2 regions of the Streptomyces sp. NPDC001406 genome follow, and region 2 is predicted to be linked to the other one. Evidence: predicted binding sites of a transcription regulator. Region 2 holds the regulator's gene; the other holds the start of a gene.
The links. The regulator HrcA, encoded in region 2, represses chaperone genes, less so after heat shock. The targets are predictions, from matches to a motif close to TTNGCACTCNGNNNNNCNGAGTGCNAA.
Positions count from the first base shown of each region.

Region 1: the regulator HrcA is predicted to act here: its motif matches at 2,292-2,318, upstream of groES (co-chaperone GroES).

Region 1 covers NZ_JBIAWG010000015.1:168,230-177,848, reverse strand. Annotated here, with positions in the region: gene ACFY1J_RS33250 (methyltransferase domain-containing protein) at 1-163, opposite strand, end outside; gene ACFY1J_RS33245 (polysaccharide deacetylase family protein) at 146-1,078, shown strand; gene ACFY1J_RS33240 (polysaccharide deacetylase family protein) at 1,075-1,914, shown strand; partial or broken gene ACFY1J_RS33235 (GNAT family N-acetyltransferase) at 1,960-2,055, shown strand; gene groES (co-chaperone GroES) at 2,465-2,773, shown strand; gene groL (chaperonin GroEL) at 2,895-4,523, shown strand; gene ACFY1J_RS33220 (ester cyclase) at 4,583-5,290, opposite strand; gene ACFY1J_RS33215 (acyl-CoA carboxylase subunit epsilon) at 5,324-5,530, opposite strand; gene ACFY1J_RS33210 (acyl-CoA carboxylase subunit beta) at 5,527-7,146, opposite strand; gene ACFY1J_RS33205 (FAD-binding oxidoreductase) at 7,187-8,731, opposite strand; gene ACFY1J_RS33200 (YciI family protein) at 8,737-9,066, opposite strand; gene ACFY1J_RS33195 (AfsA-related hotdog domain-containing protein) at 9,124-9,619, opposite strand, start outside.
Region 2 covers NZ_JBIAWG010000001.1:548,777-558,395, forward strand. Annotated here, with positions in the region: gene ACFY1J_RS02400 (SpoIIE family protein phosphatase) at 1-1,145, shown strand, start outside; gene hemW (radical SAM family heme chaperone HemW) at 1,212-2,444, shown strand; gene ACFY1J_RS02410 (Uma2 family endonuclease) at 2,548-3,138, shown strand; gene ACFY1J_RS02415 (DUF3097 domain-containing protein) at 3,116-3,925, opposite strand; gene ACFY1J_RS02420 (MBL fold metallo-hydrolase) at 3,960-4,682, opposite strand; gene hrcA (heat-inducible transcriptional repressor HrcA) at 4,848-5,864, shown strand; gene dnaJ (molecular chaperone DnaJ) at 5,865-7,001, shown strand; gene ACFY1J_RS02435 (nitronate monooxygenase) at 7,101-8,177, shown strand; gene ACFY1J_RS02440 (16S rRNA (uracil(1498)-N(3))-methyltransferase) at 8,174-8,923, shown strand; gene ACFY1J_RS02445 (VOC family protein) at 8,941-9,333, shown strand.

The DNA of each region.
Region 1 (9,619 bases), on a different contig from region 2:
GGAGGGCACGGCCCTCGGGGGTGAGCAGGGAGCGGAAGGGGAGGAGGTCGTTCACCGGGTCATTGTGGGCCAGTCGGTGGATGGTGCGCCTCCGGCGGCGGTGCCTGCCCCGGTTCGGGGCCGGGGCCTGCGAGGATCCGGCACCATGCGAGCAGTCGTACAAAATGACAAAAATAGGGCCCTGAAGAGGGCTGGTCTCCGTGCGGGCGTCGCCGCGCTCGCCGTCGCCGCCGGCGTCTCCGGCTGTTCGGGGTCGGGCCCGGACGCCGGTGTACGTCCCGCCCCGGGCCAGCAGAGGCTTCAGGCACCCCCCGCACGCGCCCTGGACTCCTACGCCACCCGGCTGAAGGCCGACCGCGCCGCCCTCGCGGCCGCCGCGCGGCACTGGGACCTGGACCAGGTCCCCCTGATGCCTCCGCCGCCCCCGGCCCACAAACCGCGGATCACCGCTCGCGCGGGCTTCGAGGTCGACGGCCAGGAGGAGGAGAAGCTGCCGCCGGTCTTCACCACGATCCCCACCAAGCAGAAGGTCGTCTTCCTCACCATCGACGACGGCGCCGAGAAGGACCCGGCGTTCCTGCGCATGATGAGCGACCTGAAGGTCCCGTACACCGCCTTCCTCAGCAACTACCTGATCAAGGACGACTACGCGTACTTCCGGCAGATGCAGGCCGAGGGCGTCACCCTCAACAACCACACCCTCCACCACCCCTATCTGCCGGGTCTGTCCTACGAGGAGCAGAAGAACGAGATCTGCGGCATGCAGGGCGTGATGGAGAAGTGGTTCGGCAAGACCCCCACCGTCTTCCGCCCGCCCTACGGCAACTACAACGGCGACACCCTGCGCGCCGCCAAGTCCTGCGGCATCAAGTACGCGCCGATCTGGGACGAGGAGGTCTTCGTCGACCACTGGGAGTACCGCGAGGACGACAAGAGCCTGCACCCCGGTGACATCGTGCTCACCCACTTCCGGGGCCGTGACGACTGGGACGGCACGATGGTCGACGACATGCGCCGGTTCCTGAACAAGGTCACCCGTGAGGGGTACGCGGTGGCACGCCTGGAGGACTACCTGTGAAGCGGCCGAGGGGGCGGCGGCGGTGCCGGGCACTGACGGCGGCCGTGCTCGCCTCGGCCGTCCTGCTTCCCGCGAGCGGCTGCGCCCAGTCGGTCGACCCCATCGAACGGCTGGGCAAGAAGGCGGCCGCGCGGGTACGGCCGCACGGCCCGGACGGGGAGCAGGCGTACCGTCGCTGGGGCCTGGGATCGCCGCTCTCCCCGGCCCCGCCGCCCACGGTGCGTCCCGTGGGGCGGCACACGACGGGCCGGTCCCTGCCCCCGGTGGTGGACCGCGTCCGCACCCGCGACCGGGTCGTCTTCCTCACCTACGGCGACGGTGCCGAGAAGGACTCCCGGTTCGCCGACATGGTCCGTGAACTGCGGCTCCCGGTCAATGTGTTCCTCACCGACCGCGCCGCCGGACCGGGGTACGCCCGGCTCGCCCGGCTCCAGTCGGCGGGCGCCGGCGTCCAGAACCACACCCTCGGCCGCACCTCGCTGCGCGGGCTGTCGTACGCCGGCCAGCGCGCCGAGATCTGCGGCCAGCAGGACAAGCTCAAGTCCCGCTTCGGCCACCGCCCCCGCCTCTTCCGCCCACCCCACGGCGCCTACGACAGGACGACCCTGCGCGCGGCCGAGGACTGCGGTGTCTCGGCGGTGGTCCTCTGGCGTGCCGAGACGACCGCCGACGGCATCACGTACACCCACGGCCCCGAACACCTCCGCCCGGGCGACATCGTCAACGTGGCCCCGGACGACACCACGCCCCCCACCCTCTGCGACCGCACGGCCCGCCTACTGCGCCGCGCCCAGTCCCGCGGCCTGACGGTGGGCCGCCTGGAGGACTACCTGTGAGGCGCCGCTGGCGCCTCGTCGGCAGACGCCGAGCCCGCGGCGGAGTTGCGTGCCTCGGTGCTGCGCGCCGATCTCGAACGGCTGGGCCGGTACGACGAGCACCGGGTACGGCAGCGACTGCGCGACGGTCTCGCGCCGCAGCTGCACGCCGGCTGTACGAGTGCCACGGTTCCGTCCTGGACACAGAGGACGAGGGCCGCCATCCGCAGGCGACGGTGTTGCTCAGCCACAACCAGCCCGTCCGGCGTTTGAGGACGAGGCCGTTCAGGCCGATGCGGGGGGCTGGGGGCGGCAGCCCCCAGGGGCGGTCGCAGCGTCACCGGGCAGGCCGGCAGGCGTACGCCGAGAGCGGAACCACGGCCGACGCGCCGCAGGCATTGGCACTCCGCTTGACCGAGTGCTAATCGCGGTCATAGTCTCGGCCCTGGCACTCCCCCCTGGAGAGTGCCAACAACGCGACGGGCAGGTCCGGCACCCGCGACGACGGATCCACCTGGTCGCCACCTCAGACAGTTAACCCCGTGAGATCTCCGAAGGGGGAGGTCGGATCGTGACGACCGCCAGCTCCAAGGTTGCCATCAAGCCGCTTGAGGACCGCATCGTGGTCCAGCCGCTCGACGCCGAGCAGACCACGGCTTCGGGCCTGGTCATTCCGGACACCGCCAAGGAGAAGCCCCAGGAGGGCGTCGTCCTGGCCGTGGGCCCGGGCCGCTTCGAGGACGGCAAGCGCGTCGAGCTCGACGTCAAGGTCGGCGACGTCGTGCTCTACAGCAAGTACGGCGGCACCGAGGTGAAGTACAACGGCGAGGAGTACCTCGTCCTCTCGGCTCGCGACGTGCTCGCGATCGTCGAGAAGTAATTCACCCGAAGCACATTTCGTTGCTTTGAGCTGCGCCCTTGGCCCCCGCGACCCATAGGAAGCCGGGCGCCGGGGGCGCAGTTTTCGTTCACCCAAGATTTCCGAGAGGGCTCACGCTGTCATGGCGAAGATCCTGAAGTTCGACGAGGACGCCCGTCGCGCCCTTGAGCGCGGCGTCAACAAGCTTGCCGACACGGTCAAGGTGACGATCGGCCCCAAGGGCCGCAACGTCGTCATCGACAAGAAGTTCGGCGCCCCCACCATCACCAACGACGGCGTCACCATCGCCCGCGAGGTCGAGGTCGAGGACCCGTTCGAGAACCTCGGCGCCCAGCTGGTGAAGGAGGTGGCCACCAAGACCAACGACATCGCTGGTGACGGCACCACCACCGCCACCGTGCTGGCCCAGGCGCTCGTCCGCGAGGGCCTGAAGAACGTCGCCGCGGGCGCCTCCCCGGCCGCCCTGAAGAAGGGCATCGACGCCGCCGTCGCCGCCGTCTCCGAGGAACTCCTCGCTTCGGCCCGCCCGATCGACGAGAAGTCCGACATCGCCGCCGTCGCCGCGCTGTCCGCCCAGGACCAGCAGGTCGGCGAGCTCATCGCCGAGGCGATGGACAAGGTCGGCAAGGACGGTGTCATCACCGTCGAGGAGTCCAACACCTTCGGTCTGGAGCTGGACTTCACCGAGGGCATGGCCTTCGACAAGGGCTACCTGTCGCCGTACTTCGTGACGGACCAGGAGCGTATGGAGGCCGTCCTCGAGGACCCGTACATCCTGATCACCCAGGGCAAGATCGGCGCCATCGCCGACCTGCTGCCGCTGCTGGAGAAGGTCATCCAGGCCGGTGCCTCCAGGCCGCTGCTGATCATCGCCGAGGACGTCGAGGGCGAGGCCCTGTCGACCCTGGTCGTCAACAAGATCCGCGGCACCTTCAACGCCACCGCCGTGAAGGCCCCCGGCTTCGGCGACCGCCGCAAGGCGATGCTGCAGGACATGGCGATCCTCACCGGTGCCACGGTCATCTCCGAGGAGGTCGGCCTCAAGCTCGACCAGGTCGGTCTGGACGTGCTCGGCTCCGCCCGCCGTGTCACCGTCACCAAGGACGACACCACGATCGTCGACGGCGCCGGCAAGACCGAGGACGTGCACGGCCGCGTCGCGCAGATCAAGGCCGAGATCGAGAACACCGACTCCGACTGGGACCGCGAGAAGCTCCAGGAGCGCCTCGCGAAGCTGGCCGGCGGCGTGTGCGTGATCAAGGTCGGCGCCGCCACCGAGGTGGAGCTGAAGGAGAAGAAGCACCGTCTGGAGGACGCCATCTCCGCGACCCGCGCCGCGGTCGAGGAGGGCATCGTCTCCGGTGGTGGCTCCGCGCTGGTCCACGCCGTCAAGGTCCTGGACGACAACCTCGGCAAGACGGGCGACGAGGCCACCGGTGTTGCCGTGGTCCGCAAGGCCGCCGTCGAGCCGCTGCGCTGGATCGCGGAGAACGCGGGCCTCGAGGGCTACGTCATCGTCTCCAAGGTCGCCGAGCTGGAGAAGGGCAACGGCTACAACGCCGCCACCGGCGAGTACGGCGACCTGGTCAAGGCCGGCGTCATCGACCCGGTGAAGGTCACCCGCTCCGCCCTGGAGAACGCCGCCTCCATCGCCTCCCTCCTGCTCACGACCGAGACCCTGGTCGTCGAGAAGAAGGAAGAGGAGCCGGCCGAGGCGGGCCACGGCCACGGTCACGGCCACGCCCACTGAGCGACACGCTCCTGAGCCAAGGCCCGGCACTCCCCGCGGAGTGCCGGGCCTTGCGCCGTCTACTGCTCCAACTGGTCGAGGGCGCCCAGCTGTTGCATCAGCCCCAGCTGGTCGTGCTGCCACCAGGTCTCGGCGATCTTGCCGTTGTCGCCGAACCGGAACAGCGTCATCCCGGTCATGGCGACCTGCCTGCCGGTGGGGGCGATCCCCAGGAAGTCGCCCTTGTGCGTGGCGTTCCAGGTCCACCGCGCACAGGCCCGGTCGCCCTGGGCGAGCACGTCCTCGACCGTGAAGGTGAAGTCGAAGGCGCTCCGCCACATCCGGTACTCGCCGAGGGCGTTGTCCAGCCCGATCGTGTTCTGCGGATTGATCGGATCGTGGCTGTGGATGTCCTCGTCGAGCAGGTCGTTGAGCGGCGGCAGCTCGCCCGCGGTGGCGAGGGTGTCGAGGAACCGCCGCACGGTGCCCTCGTACAACTGCTCGTCGCGTACGACGTCCAGATCCGTGAACGTAGGGGTCTCGTCGCACAACGCGACCAACTCTTGGAAGATCCGGCCGGTCTCCGGGAGGTTCGAGTTCCGCATCGCGTCCTCGTACGTCGGGAACTCCACCACCTCGACGACGTGCGACGCGTCCGAACGGTCCTTGCCGACCACCGCGTGCGTCGCCGTCCGCTTGCCCCTGGTCTGCTCGACCCAGTCGTCCATCAGCCGGTTCATCTCGTCCAGCCGGCTGGTCCTGCATTCGATGAGCTGTACGAACGTCATGGCGCTGCCTCCGGCCCCCCTGGTCCGGTTCCGTCACGCCCCATTTTCCCACCGGAGCGGCGAGATGCCCTGCGTGCGGCCCGCGCGGGCCCAGGCGGCGGGGCGGATGACGTCGGCGGGCAGGTCCCCCACGCGCTGGTTGACCAGGCTGTGCAGGACGACCAGGACGGCGGCGATCTCCTCGGGCGTCGGCTCGCCGGACAGGACCCGGATGCCATCGATGCCGTCGACGGCGCTCATGCCGGCTGGTTCCCGTGCTTGCGGTGCGGCAGCGGCGCGCTCTTCGTGCGCAGCATCCGCAGCCCCGAGGCGAGGACGGCCCGGGTGGACTGCGGGGCGATGACGTCGTCGACGAGCCCGCGCTCGGCGGCGTAGTACGGATGCATCAGTGCCTCGCGGTACTCGGCCACGCGCCGGGCCCGGGTCGCCTCCGGATCGTCGGCCGCGGCGATCTCACGGCGGAAGATGACGTTCGCGGCGCCCTCCGCGCCCATCACGGCGATCTCGTTGGCGGGCCACGCGTACGACAGGTCCGCGCCGATGGAGCGCGAGTCCATGACGATGTAGGCCCCGCCGTACGCCTTGCGCACGATCACCTGGATCCGGGGGACGGTCGCGTTGCAGTACGCGTAAAGGAGCTTGGCGCCGTGCCGGATGATGCCACCGTGCTCCTGGTCCACGCCGGGCAGGAAACCGGGCACGTCGACCAGTGACACCACCGGGATGTTGAAAGCGTCGCACAACTGTACGAACCGGGCGGCCTTTTCGCTGGCATGGATGTCGAGCACCCCGGCCAGCACCAGCGGCTGGTTGGCCACGATGCCGACCGGGCGGCCCTCGATGCGGCCGAGCGCGCAGATGACGTTGCCCGCCCAGCGCTCCTGGACCTCGAGGAACTCGCCCTCGTCCATCACCTCCTCGACCACCCGGTGCATGTCGTACGGCTGGGCCGGGTCCGCGGGCACGATGTCCAGGAGCTCGGCGCAGGGCCGGTCGGCCGGGTCGTCGCAGGGCACCTCGGGTGGTGTCTCGGTGCTGTTCTGGGGGAGCAGACAGAGCAGATAGCGGACCTCTTCGAGGCAGGTCCGCTCGTCGTCGTACGCGAAGTGCGCGACACCCGACGTCTCGGCGTGCACGTCCGCGCCGCCGAGCCCGTTCTGGGTGACCTGCTCGCCGGTGACGGCCTGGATGACGTCGGGGCCGGTGATGAACATCTGGGACGTCTCGCGGACCATGAAGACGAAGTCGGTCAGGGCGGGCGAGTAGGCGGCGCCCCCCGCGCACGGGCCGAGCATCACACTGATCTGCGGGATGACACCCGACGCCTTCGTGTTGCGCTGGAAGATGCCGCCGTAGCCCGCGAGCGCGGTGACGCCCTCCTGGATACGGGCGCCCGCGCCGTCGTTGAGCGACACCAGGGGAGCGCCCGCCGCGATGGCCATGTCCATGATCTTGTGGATCTTCTGCGCGTGCGCCTCGCCCAGCGCGCCGCCGAATATCCGGAAGTCGTGCGCGTACACGAAGACCGTACGGCCGTGGACCGTGCCCCAGCCGCCGATCACGCCGTCCGTGTGCGGACGCTTCTCCTCCATGCCGAAGCCGGTCGCCCGATGCCGGCGCAGCGGCTCCAGTTCGCTGAACGTGCCCGGATCCAGCAGGAGTTCGATGCGTTCCCGGGCCGTCAGCTTGCCCTTGGCGTGCTGCCGCTCGGTGGCGGCGGCGTCGCCCGCGACCACGCCCGCGCGCAGTCCGTCCAGTTCGGCGGTACGGGCCCGCAGCGACGGCGGGGCGGACGGGGCCGCGAACTCCTCCTCGAGCTCGGCCAGTTGGCTGTTGCTCAGGGTCTGTATGGACATGGTCGGTCTCCTTTCGGTACGGGTCTCGGGTGCTACCGGGTCACAGGCGCAGGCCGCGGTAGCGGCGGGGCCAGATGCCATGGGCGCCGGGGGCCAGCACGCCTGCCGGGTCGAGCGCGTCCTTGACCCGCTCGCCGAGCCGCCGCAGCGCGTGCCCGTGGAAGGCGTAGGTCTCCGCGACCTTGTCCATCAGGGCCGGGTGCGCGTGCCGTACGCCGAGCCCGGCCGCCGCCGCGTCCGCCACCAGGCGTTCGCACAAGGTCAGGGTGCGGGCCCGGTCGTCCGGGTCGCGGATGTCGAACACGACGGGCACATGGTGGTGCAGCACCCGTCGGCCCACCACGAACGAGCCCAGGTAGTCCTTTCCGGCCGTCCGGACGAGCCCGCGCACCCGCGCGTACTGTGCCAGGGCGTCCGCGCCGGTACCCGGCAGCACGGGCGTGACGGGAAGATGCCCGCCGTGCTTCAGCCAGCCGTCGGCCGCGTCGCCCCACAGGCCGGGCGTGTCACGCCCGTCGTCCGGCTCGCCGAGCCTTAAGCGCACCCCGGGGATCGGCGCCAGCGCCGTGCGCACGGCGGCCCATTGGGCGTGCACGACGGAACGGCTGCCGGCCACGGCGCCGTACGCGTTCCAGTGGCCGAGCCGCAGATCGGCCATGACGGAGGCGAGGGCGCTGTCGGGCACAGGGCCCGGAGCGCCGGGGAGGGTGTCGCGGCACCGGCCCGCGGCGGCCGCGTCCAGCAGCAGGCCGTGCACGGTGGGCGACTCGGGGAGCGTGCCGTCGGCGCGCAGCGTCCGCAGGGCGTCGACCAGCGGGCCGAGGTCCTCCGCCCGCGGCACGGAGACGGTGAAGGTACGGCGGTACGGCGGCGCGATGCGGAGCCGGATGCCGAGTTTGGTGACGATCCCCAGGTTCGGCGGCGCGAACATCATGTCGAAGGAGGGGCCGAAACCGTAGGGCCACAGATGGGCGCAGCGCGAGGCGCGCAGGCCGCCCATCCCGGTGCGCACCAGGTCGCCGTCCGGCAGCACCACCTCCATCCCGCACCACAGCGCGGGCTCGTCCTCGTACGGTGTGAGGCCGCCGGTGGCCAGGGCGTGACCGACGACGCTGTCCCAGCCCAGGCCCACCGGGTCGACCCGGTACGGCAGCCCGCGTGCGGCGAGATGGGCGGCGAGGTCGACGAAGGTGACGCCCGGCTCGACGACGGCGTACCCGAAGGTCTCGTCGACCTCCAGCACCCGGTTCATCCGGCTGAGGTCGAGGACGACGGCGCCGGGCAGCCGGGGGGCCGCGCCGCCGAGCCCGGTGTTGCGGCCGGGCAGGGCGGGCGCGAGCGGCACCCCGAAGGTCCTGGCGACGTCCAGCACGCGCCGTACGTCGTCGACCGAGGCGGCCAGCAGCGCCGCGCTGGGGACGAAGTGCCCGGGGCCGAGGACCGGCTGCGGGTCGTCGTAGCCCACGAGGGCAATGTCCTCGTGGGTCAGTACCCGGGAGTCGCCGAGCACCGCGCGGAACGCGGTGAGTGCCTCGGCGAACTCCCGGGGCCCGACGCCATGCGGGAGCCGGGGACGGCCGCTCACGGATGTCACGGCTGTCCTTCCGTGGCCCGGGCGGCCTCCTCCGTGAGCCGCACGGGGGAGCGCTGCGAGGGAGTGAACGCCTGGATGTCGATGCGTTCCCAGACGCCCGAGACGGCGAACGGGTCGGCGAGGGCGTACTCCTCCACCTGCTCCCGGTTCGCGGCCTCGACCACGATCAGGCTGCCGACCGCGGTGGTGCCGTCGGCGTCGACCAGGGGCCCGTAGAGCACCGGCCGCACCGGCGTGGCCCGCAGCCGGGCCGAGTGCGCGGGCCGCTGGGCCGCCCGCAGTTCGGCGGTGCCCGGTGCGTCGAGGCAGTGGATCGCCCACAGCATCTGTCTCTCCTCGGGTCGTGGGGGGAAGGGGTCGTAGGGACAGGGACAGGGGCGGTGTCAGGCAGCCTGGCCGCCGCTCATCGCCGGTGCGGCCTGGTCGCGCAGCCGGGTCAGCTCCGCGACCACGGCCTGACGGGCCGCGATCTTCTCCTGCTTGACGCTGAAGGGCTCGGGGATCACCCGGTATTCGGCGTCGATCACGCTGGCGAGGGTGTCGCCGTGGTGGATCGAGATCCGGCACTTGAAGACGGGCCCCACCGGGGTGCGGGTCAGCTCCAGCAGCTCGTACTGCAGCGTCGCGGCGAGCGGGAAGACGAAGCTGTGGAACGTGGAGCCGACCGAGCCGATGACGAACCGGGTGCGGTCGGGGCCGGTGACGTAGAACTGCTCGGTGACCACGGTCCAGAACTGCCGGGCGGCCTCCAGGAGCGTGATGGCCGGTATGTGCTGGCCGGTGAGGTGGTCCTCCAGGACCTCGACGCGCTGGTCGAGCACGAGGTCGGCGGCGAAGCGGTTCTCGCCGATCTGGCCGACCGGCCCGATCAGTACGTTC
Region 2 (9,619 bases):
GCTGGGCGGACGGCACCGGCGCGGCGGGACCACGGCTCGCCCGGGTCTGGCACAGCAGCGAGAACCGCATCGAGGAGCTGCGCCGGGCACTGGAGAAGGACCCGCCCCGCCCCCGCGACGGGCTGCGGTCCGGGCCCGAGCCGTACCCCTGGCCCGGTGACGCGCTCGGTCCGCGGGGCATCGACGGCACGGCGCTCGCCTACCGGCTGATCGCGGGCGGCCGCCCGCTGGGCACGCTGGTCATCGGGCGGTGCGGGCTGCCGCGCTTCCCGGACGAGATCACCGGGCTCGTCGAGGACCTCGGCCGCCGGGTGGCCCTCGCCATCGGCGCCGCCCGCCAGTACGCCCGCCAGGCCACCATCAGCGCCGTCCTGCAGCGCGGGCTGCTGCCGGGCGCGGTCGCCGAGATCCCCGGGCTGCGCAGCGCGCTGGTCTACGAGCCGTGCGACAAGGGCGGCCCGAGCGGCGACTTCTACGACCTGTTCCCGGCGAGCGACGGCCGCTGGTGCTTCGCCGTCGGCGATGTACAGGGCAAGGGCCCCGAGGCCGCGGTCGTGATCGGGCTGGCCCGCCCCTGGCTGCGGCTCCTCGCCCGCGAGGGCTACCGCGTCGCCGACGTCCTCGACCGCCTCAACCAGCTCCTCCTCGACGACGCCACGGAGGCCGCCGACGCCGCGGCCCGCGCGCTGGCGGCCGCCGGGGGCCGCCCCATGGCCCCCGGGGACGGCCCGCAGACCCGCTTTCTCTCCCTCCTCTACGGCGAACTCGTCCCCTTCGCCGGCGGTGTCCGCTGCACCCTCGCCTCCGCCGGACACCCGCTGCCGCTGCATCTCGGGCCGGACGGGGAGGTGCGTACGGCCGCGCAGCCGCAGACCCTCCTCGGGGTCGTCGAGGACGCCACGTACACCAGCGAGACCATCGAGCTGCGCTCCGGCGACACCCTGCTGTGCGTCACCGACGGGGTGACCGAGCGACGCTCCGGCACGCGCCAGTTCGACGACGGCGACGGGCTCGCGCAGGCTCTGTCCGGCTGCGTGGGGCTGAGCGCCGAGCTGATCGCGGAGCGGATCAGACGTCTGGTGCACGAGTTCGGCGGCGGGGCGCCGGAGGACGATCTGGCGCTGCTGGTGCTCCAGGCGGAGTGACCGTCGTCGTACGGGACAGCCGTCGGACGGGACACGGGACAGTCGTCGTACGGGACAATGGAGGACATGCCTTCCGCACTCCCCGACGGCGAGCCCGTCCCCGCCGACGGTGCGCTGCCCGCGTCCGCGCTCGCCGGGGCCGCCGACCGGCCCCTCGGCTTCTACCTGCACGTTCCGTACTGCGCGACGCGCTGCGGCTACTGCGACTTCAACACCTACACCGCGACCGAACTGCGTGGCACGGGCGGCGTCCTCGCCTCCCGCGACAACTACGCGGACACGCTGATCGACGAGATCCGCCTGGCCCGCAAGGTGCTGGGCGACGACCCGCGCGCGGTCCGCACGGTGTTCGTCGGGGGCGGTACGCCTACGCTGCTGGCCGCGGACGACCTCGTACGGATGCTGGGGGCGATCCGCGACGAGTTCGGTCTGGCGGCCGACGCGGAGGTCACGACGGAGGCGAACCCGGAGTCGGTCGACCCGGCCTATCTGGCCGTGCTCCGCGCGGGCGGCTTCAACCGCGTCTCCTTCGGCATGCAGAGCGCGAAGCAGCACGTGCTGCGCGTGCTCGACCGGACGCACACCCCCGGACGCCCCGAGGCCTGCGTGGCGGAGGCCAAAGCCGTGGGCTTCGAGCATGTGAACATGGACCTGATCTACGGCACACCCGGCGAGTCGGACGACGACTGGCGGGCGTCGCTGGACGCGGCGATCGGCGCCGGGCCGGACCACGTCAGCGCCTACGCCCTGATCGTCGAGGAGGGCACGCAGCTGGCCCGTCGCATCCGCCGGGGCGAGGTCCCGATGACGGACGACGACGTCCACGCGGACCGCTATCTGATCGCCGAGGAGGCCCTGTCGGCGGCGGGCTTCGACTGGTACGAGGTGTCCAACTGGGCCACCTCGGAATCGGGCCGCTGCCTGCACAACGAGCTGTACTGGCGGGGGGCCGACTGGTGGGGCGCGGGCCCGGGCGCCCACAGCCACGTCGGAGGCGTCCGCTGGTGGAACGTGAAGCACCCGGGGGCGTACGCGGCGGCCCTGGCGTCGGGCCGGACACCGGGCGCGGGCCGGGAGCTCCTGTCGGACGAGGACCGCCGGGTGGAGCGGATCCTGCTGGAGCTGCGGCTGCGGGAGGGCGTGCCGCTGGAGCTGCTGCGCGAGGAGGGCCTCGCGGCTTCGCGCCGGGCACTGATGGACGGGCTGCTGCAGGAGGGGCCGTACGGGGAGGGGCGGGCGGTGCTGACGTTGCGGGGGAGGCTGCTGGCGGATGCGGTGGTCAGGGACCTGGTGGACTGATCACTCGGCGGGGTGAATCACTGCGGAACGCCGGTTCGGTCCCTAACCTGGTTCGTAGGCTGCCGCCGTAATTAACGGTGGCGGAAACCGGAGGGCTGCGGAGATGACCGCTGTGGACGACCGACCGATGACCACCGGCATCGTGAAGATCTTCGAGAACCTTGAGGTTCCCGAGGGCTTCAAAGTCGAGCTCCTCCGGGGGGTAATTGTGATGATGGCGGGGCCAGATGTGGCCCACAACGACATTGTGGAGGCGGTCCAGGACCAGGTCCCCCGGCGAGACTGGCGTCGACTCCAGACACAGGACATCGCCATCCTCGAGGAAACCAGCCAGCCACAGCCCGACCTTGTGGTAATCGAGCGAGGGGTCGGGCCCGAGCATGGAAGGCTGATGCCGTCCGAGGTCATCACCTTGCTGGTGGAAGTGGTCTCCAAGACGAGCGTGGACCGAGACTATGGGGTCAAGCGTTCGATCTACGCGGCGGCAAAAATCCCCGCCTATTTCATCATCGACCCCGTCATGGCCCAATGCGTACTGCTCACCGAGCCCGTGGGACGTGGAGAGGACGCGGACTACCGACGCCAGCGAATTACCAAGTTCGGCGACCGTACGCCATTGGAGCCTCTCGGCCTCGAACTGGACACCAGCGAATTCGCCACGTACGAGAACGTCAGGCCCCACCGCTACCCGTGACGAAGTCGATCAGCTCCTCCACCCTCCCCAGCAACTCCGGCTCCAGGTCCTTGTAGGACCGCACCCGCGACAGAATCCCCTGCCAAGCCGCCCCCGTGTTCTCCGGCCAGCCCAGCGCCCGGCACACGCCCGTCTTCCAGTCCTGGCCGTGCGGGATGCGCGGCCAGGCCGCGATGCCCAGGGACGCCGGCTTCACCGCCTCCCAGATGTCGATGTACGGGTGGCCCACCACCAGCGCGTGCTCGCTCGTCACCGACTCCGCGATCCGCCACTCCTTCGTACCCGGCACCAGGTGGTCCACGAGAACGCCCAGCCGCGCGTCCGGGCCCGGGGCGAAGTCCGCCACGATCGACGGCAGGTCGTCCACGCCCTCCAGGTACTCCACGACCACGCCCTCGATGCGCAGGTCGTCGCCCCACACCTTCTCGACCAGCTCCGCGTCGTGCCGGCCCTCGACGTAGATGCGGCCGGCGCGGGCGACACGCGCGCGTGCGCCGGGGACGGCGACCGAGCCGGAAGCGGTACGGGTGGGACGTACCGGCGCCGTCGAACGCCGCACCAGCGTCACCACCCTGCCCTCCAGCAGGAAGCCGCGCGGCTCCAGCGGGAACACCCGGTGCTTGCCGAAGCGGTCCTCCAGCGTCACCGTGCCCGCCTCGCAGCGGATCACCGCGCCGCAGAAGCCGGTGCCGGGCTCCTCCACCACCAGACCGGGGTCCGCCGGGACCTCCGGGACCGGCTTGGGCTTCTTCCAGGGCGGGGTCAGGTCCGGCGAGTACTGGCGCATTCGGATGACGATAGGAGAACCGCCGTACCCCCGCTCACGACACGCCGAAACGCGCCGCCAGCTCGTCGCGCTGCCGTCGGACGAAGCCCGCGTCGACCACCGCTCCGTGGCCGGGGACGTACAGCGCGTCCTCGCCGCCGAGGGCGAGCAGCCGGTCGAGGGCCGCGGGCCACCGCGACGGTACGGCGTCGGGGCCGGCCTGGGGCTCGCCGGACTCCTCGACGAGGTCGCCGCAGAACACCACCTCGGGGTCGCCCGGAACCAGGACCGCCAGGTCATGGGCGGTGTGTCCCGGTCCGACGTTCGCCAGCAGCACCTGGCGGCCCCCGCTCAGGTCCAGCGTCCACTCGCCGGAGACCGGATGACGGGGCAGGACAAGGGCATCGGCCGCTTCCTCCGCCTCCCGGGCGGGCAGCCCGTTGCGGATCGCGTCCCGGCGCAGTTCCTCCCGCTCGTACGCGAACACCGCGTCCGTGCCGACCGCGGCGAACACCTCCGCGCCCGCGAACGCCGCCGCACCGAAGACATGGTCGAAGTGGGGGTGGGTGAGCGCAAGATGGGTCACACGGTGACCGGCGAGCTGCTGCGCCCGCGCGCGCAACCACGCGCCCTCCCCGAGGCTCGACCCGGCGTCCACCACCAGCGCCGTACCCTCACCGAGAACCAGCCCCGCCGTGCAGTCCCAGCCAGGCAGTCGGCACCTGCCCACCCCGGCGGCCACCCGCTCCCACCCCAGCTCTTCCCAAGTCACCGTCATACGGCGACGCTATCCGTGACGGCCACCACGGGCACGAAGGCGCATGACCGGCCTTGCCCGGGGCGTACCCCACCGCCGTACACTGGGCCGGGGAACTCTGGCACTCGGACGAGCAGAGTGCCAGGCAGAGCGTCAAGATCACGACATTTCTGGAGGTGTGCGCGAATGCTGAGCGAACGCAGGCTCCAAGTGCTGCGCGCCATCGTCCAGGACTATGTCGGCACGGAGGAGCCGGTCGGCTCCAAGGCGCTGACCGAGCGGCACAACCTCGGTGTGTCCCCGGCGACCGTCCGCAATGACATGGCGGCCCTGGAGGACGAGGGCTTCATCGCCCAGCCGCACACCAGCGCGGGGCGGATTCCGACGGACAAGGGCTATCGGCTGTTCGTCGACAAACTCGCCGGCGTCAAGCCGATGAGCGCCCCCGAACGGCGGGCGATCCAGAACTTCCTCGACGGCGCCGTCGACCTGGACGACGTCGTGGCACGCACGGTCCGGCTGCTCGCCCAGCTCACCCGGCAGGTCGCCGTCGTGCAGTACCCCTCCCTGACCCGGTCGACCGTGCGGCACGTGGAGCTGCTGTCGCTCGCGCCCGCGCGGGTGATGCTCGTGCTGATCACGGACACCGGCCGGGTCGAGCAGCGGATGGTCGACTGCCCGGCACCCTTCGGGGAATCGTCCCTGGCGGATCTGCGGGCGCGGCTGAACAGCCGGGTCGCGGGCCGTCGTTTCACGGACGTGCCCCAGCTGGTCGAGGACCTGCCGGACGCCTTCGAGGTCGAGGACCGAGGCACGGTCTCGACGGTGCTCTCCACCCTGCTGGAGACGCTCGTCGAGGAGAACGAGGAGCGACTGATGATCGGCGGCACCGCCAATCTGACCCGCTTCGGACATGACTTTCCCCTCACGATCCGGCCCGTCCTGGAGGCACTGGAGGAGCAGGTCGTGCTCCTCAAGCTCCTCGGCGAGGCCAAGGATCCGGGTGTGATCGTGCGCATCGGGCACGAGATCGCCCATGAGGGACTCAACTCCACGTCCGTCGTGTCGGTCGGTTACGGTTCGGGCGGCGAGGCAGTCGCCAAGCTCGGCGTGGTCGGACCGACCCGCATGGATTACCCGGGAACGATGGGAGCGGTACGCGCAGTGGCACGTTACGTCGGACAGATCCTGGCGGAGTCGTAAGTGGCCACGGACTACTACGCCGTTCTCGGCGTGCGTCGCGACGCGTCGCAGGAAGAGATCAAGAAGGCCTTCCGCCGGCTCGCGCGCGAGCTGCACCCGGACGTGAACCCGGATCCGAAGACCCAGGAGCGGTTCAAGGAGATCAACGCCGCTTACGAGGTGCTGTCGGACCCGCAGAAGAAGCAGGTCTACGACCTCGGCGGCGACCCGCTCTCGCAGGCCGGCGGGGCCGGTGCGGGCGGCTTCGGGGCCGGTGGCTTCGGCAACTTCTCCGACATCATGGACGCGTTCTTCGGTACGGCGTCGCAGCGCGGGCCGCGCTCGCGTACCCGCCGGGGCCAGGACGCGATGATCCGTATCGAGGTCGAGCTGGACGAAGCGGCCTTCGGTACGACGAAGGACATCCAGGTCGACACGGCCGTCGTCTGCAACACCTGCAACGGTGAGGGCGCCGCGCCGGGCACCACCGCCCAGACGTGTGACATGTGCCGCGGCCGCGGTGAGGTGTCGCAGGTGACCCGGTCCTTCCTGGGCCAGGTCATGACGTCCCGCCCGTGCCCCCAGTGCCAGGGCTTCGGCACCGTGGTGCCCACCCCGTGCCCGGAGTGCGCCGGCGACGGCCGCGTGCGGTCCCGCCGCACCCTCACGGTCAAGATCCCGGCCGGTGTGGACAACGGCACGCGCATCCAGCTCGCCGGTGAGGGCGAGGTCGGCCCCGGCGGCGGTCCCGCCGGTGACCTGTACGTCGAGATCCACGAGCTGCCGCACGCCATGTTCCAGCGGCGCGGCGACGACCTGCACTGCACGGTGACGCTCCCGATGACGGCGGCGGCGCTCGGCACCAAGGTCCCGCTGGAGACCCTGGACGGCCTCGAAGAGGTCGACATCCGCCCGGGCACCCAGTCCGGCCAGTCGATCCCGCTGCACGGCCGGGGCGTCACGCATCTGCGCGGCGGCGGCCGGGGCGACCTCGTGGTCCACGTCGAGGTCCAGACCCCGAACAAGCTGGACCCCGAGCAGGAGCGCCTGCTGCGCGAGCTGGCCAAGCTGCGCGGCGAGGAACGGCCCCAGGGCCAGTTCCAGCCGGGGCAGCAGGGGCTGTTCTCTCGGCTGAAGGATGCCTTCAACGGTCGCTGACGGGTCGGGCGACGGTCGCCGATCCGGCCGCATGCCAATGGCGTATGCCAAGGGAAGGCCGGATTCGGACTTGATCGGAGGACGTGACAACATGCCGTCATGTCCTCCGCACTGACCGATCTCTTCCCTCATCCGATCGTGCAGGCCCCCATGGCGGGCGGTATCTCCGTCCCGCAGCTCGCGGCAGCCGTGTCCGATGCGGGCGGTCTCGGATTCCTCGCCGCCGGATACAAGACCGCCGACGGCCTGTACCAGGAGATCAAGCAGCTGCGCGGACTCACCAACCGCCCCTTCGGCGTGAACCTCTTCATGCCGCAGCCGGAGTACGCCGACCCGTCGGCCGTGGAGGTCTACGCCCACCAGCTGGCCGGCGAGGCCGCCTGGTACGAGATCGAGCTCGGCGACCCGGACAGCGGCCGCGACGACGGCTACGACGTCAAGCTCGCCGTGCTCCTCGACAACCCGGTGCCGGTGGTCTCCTTCCACTTCGGCGTCCCCACCCGTGAGGTGCTGGAGTCCTTCCGCCGCGCGGGCACCCTCACCCTGGTCACCGCGACCACCGCCGAGGAGGCCCTCGCCGTGCAGCGGGCCGGCGCCGACGCGGTGATCGCGCAGGGCGTGGAGGCCGGCGGACACCAGGGCACCCACCGCGACATCCCGGAGAGCGACTGCGCGGGCATCGGACTGCTCTCCCTCGTCGCGCAGATCCGCGAGACCGTGGACCTCCCGATCGTCGCGGCCGGCGGCATCATGCGCGGCGGTCAGATCGCCGCCGCCCTCGCGGCGGGCGCGAGCGCGGCCCAGCTCGGCACCGCGTTCCTCGCGACCCCCGAGTCCGGTGCGAACGCCCTGCACAAGCGGGCGCTGACCAGCCCGCTCTTCGCCCATACGGAGCTGACCCGCGCGTTCTCCGGCCGACCGGCCCGCGGCCTGGTCAACCGCTTCATGCGCGAGCACGGGCCGTATGCCCCCGCCGCCTACCCGGAGGTCCACCATCTGACCTCGCCGCTGCGCAAGGCGGCCGCCAAGGCCGGTGACGCGCAGGGCATGGCGCTGTGGGCGGGCCAGGGGCACCGGATGGCCCGGGACCTGCCGGCCGGGCAGCTGGTGGAGGCACTGGCGGCCGAACTCGCCGCGGCCGAGACAGCGTTGTCGACCAGGGGTGAGGCGCGATGACGGCACCGGTCTTCGTCGTCGAGCACTTCCGCGCGGGCGGCGGCGGGCAGTACGTCCTCGACGGCCCCGAGGGACGGCACGCGGTCTCCGTGAAGCGGCTCCAGCCCGGCGAGGAGGTCGTCCTCACCGACGGCGCCGGACGCTACGCGGTGTGCGAGGTGGTCGGCACCGAGGGCAAGGACCGGCTGATCGTCCATATGAGCACCGTGGACGAGGAGCCGGCGGACTCGCCCCGGATCACCGTCGTCCAGGCCCTGCCCAAGGGCGACCGTGGTGAGGTCGCCGTCGAGACCATGACCGAGGTCGGCGTCGACGCGATCGTGCCGTGGCAGGCCGCCCGCTGCATCACCCAGTGGAGGGGCGAGCGCGGGCTCAAGGCGCTCGGCAAGTGGCGGGCCACCGCCCGTGAGGCCGGCAAGCAGTCCCGCCGGGTCCGCTTCCCCGAGGTCGCGGACGCGGCGACGACCAAGCAGGTTGCCGCACTTCTCGCCAAAGCCGACTTCGCCGCCGTGCTCCACTCCGACTTCGAGCACCGCAGTGCACCGCTCGCCACCGCCGAACTCCCCGCCGAGGGCGAGATCGTGCTGGTCGTGGGGCCCGAAGGGGGCGTCTCCCGGGAGGAGTTGGCGCTCTTCGAGGAGGCGGGCGCCAAAGCGTACGTCCTGGGGCGTACCGTGCTGCGTACATCGACCGCCGGGACCGCCGCGGCGGCCCTCCTGCTGGGCCGTACCGGCCGCTGGTCCTGACACCAGGGGGAGACACCGTGGAACTCGCACAGGTCCGGCTGCTCGTCACCGACTTCGCCGCCTGCTACCGCTTCTACGCCGAAGTCCTCGGCCTCAAGCCGCAGTCCGGCGCGACCGGGGGCCCGTACGAGAAGTTCAGCCCGCACTCCGGCTCCGCCGGGATCGCACTGCAGGACCGCTCGATGATGGCCTCGGTGCTGGGCGAACTGGGCGAGACGGCCACCGGTCACCGCTCCATGGTGGTCCTGCGCGTCGACGACCTCGACGCCTACTGCGCCGACATCACCTCCCGCGGAGCCGTCCTGATCCACGGCCCCGCCCCCATGACCGACCGCATGCGCGTCGCCCACCTCAAGGACCCGGAGGGCAACCTGGTGGAACTCCAGGAGTGGCTGCTGCTGCGCGGCTGACCGCCACGGCGGCGTACAGCTCCCAGCCGTCCAGCTCCGCGGGGCCCGGCAGCGCCCCACGCCGCCGGGCCTCGTCGACGAAGGCGCGTACGACACCGGGTTCGTGCAGATTGAGCGGGTCGCCGCCGGCTTCGGCCACGCATCCCGAGCGCCAATACGCCCCTCGCCCGCCCGGAAGACGATCCGCGTGGGCATCGCTGCGCATCCGCTCAGGTTGGGCGAGCCGAATGCCACTCGACGGTGGCGTGCGCGAACACTTGAGTGGCCGTTTGTGCTCTTCCGTAGC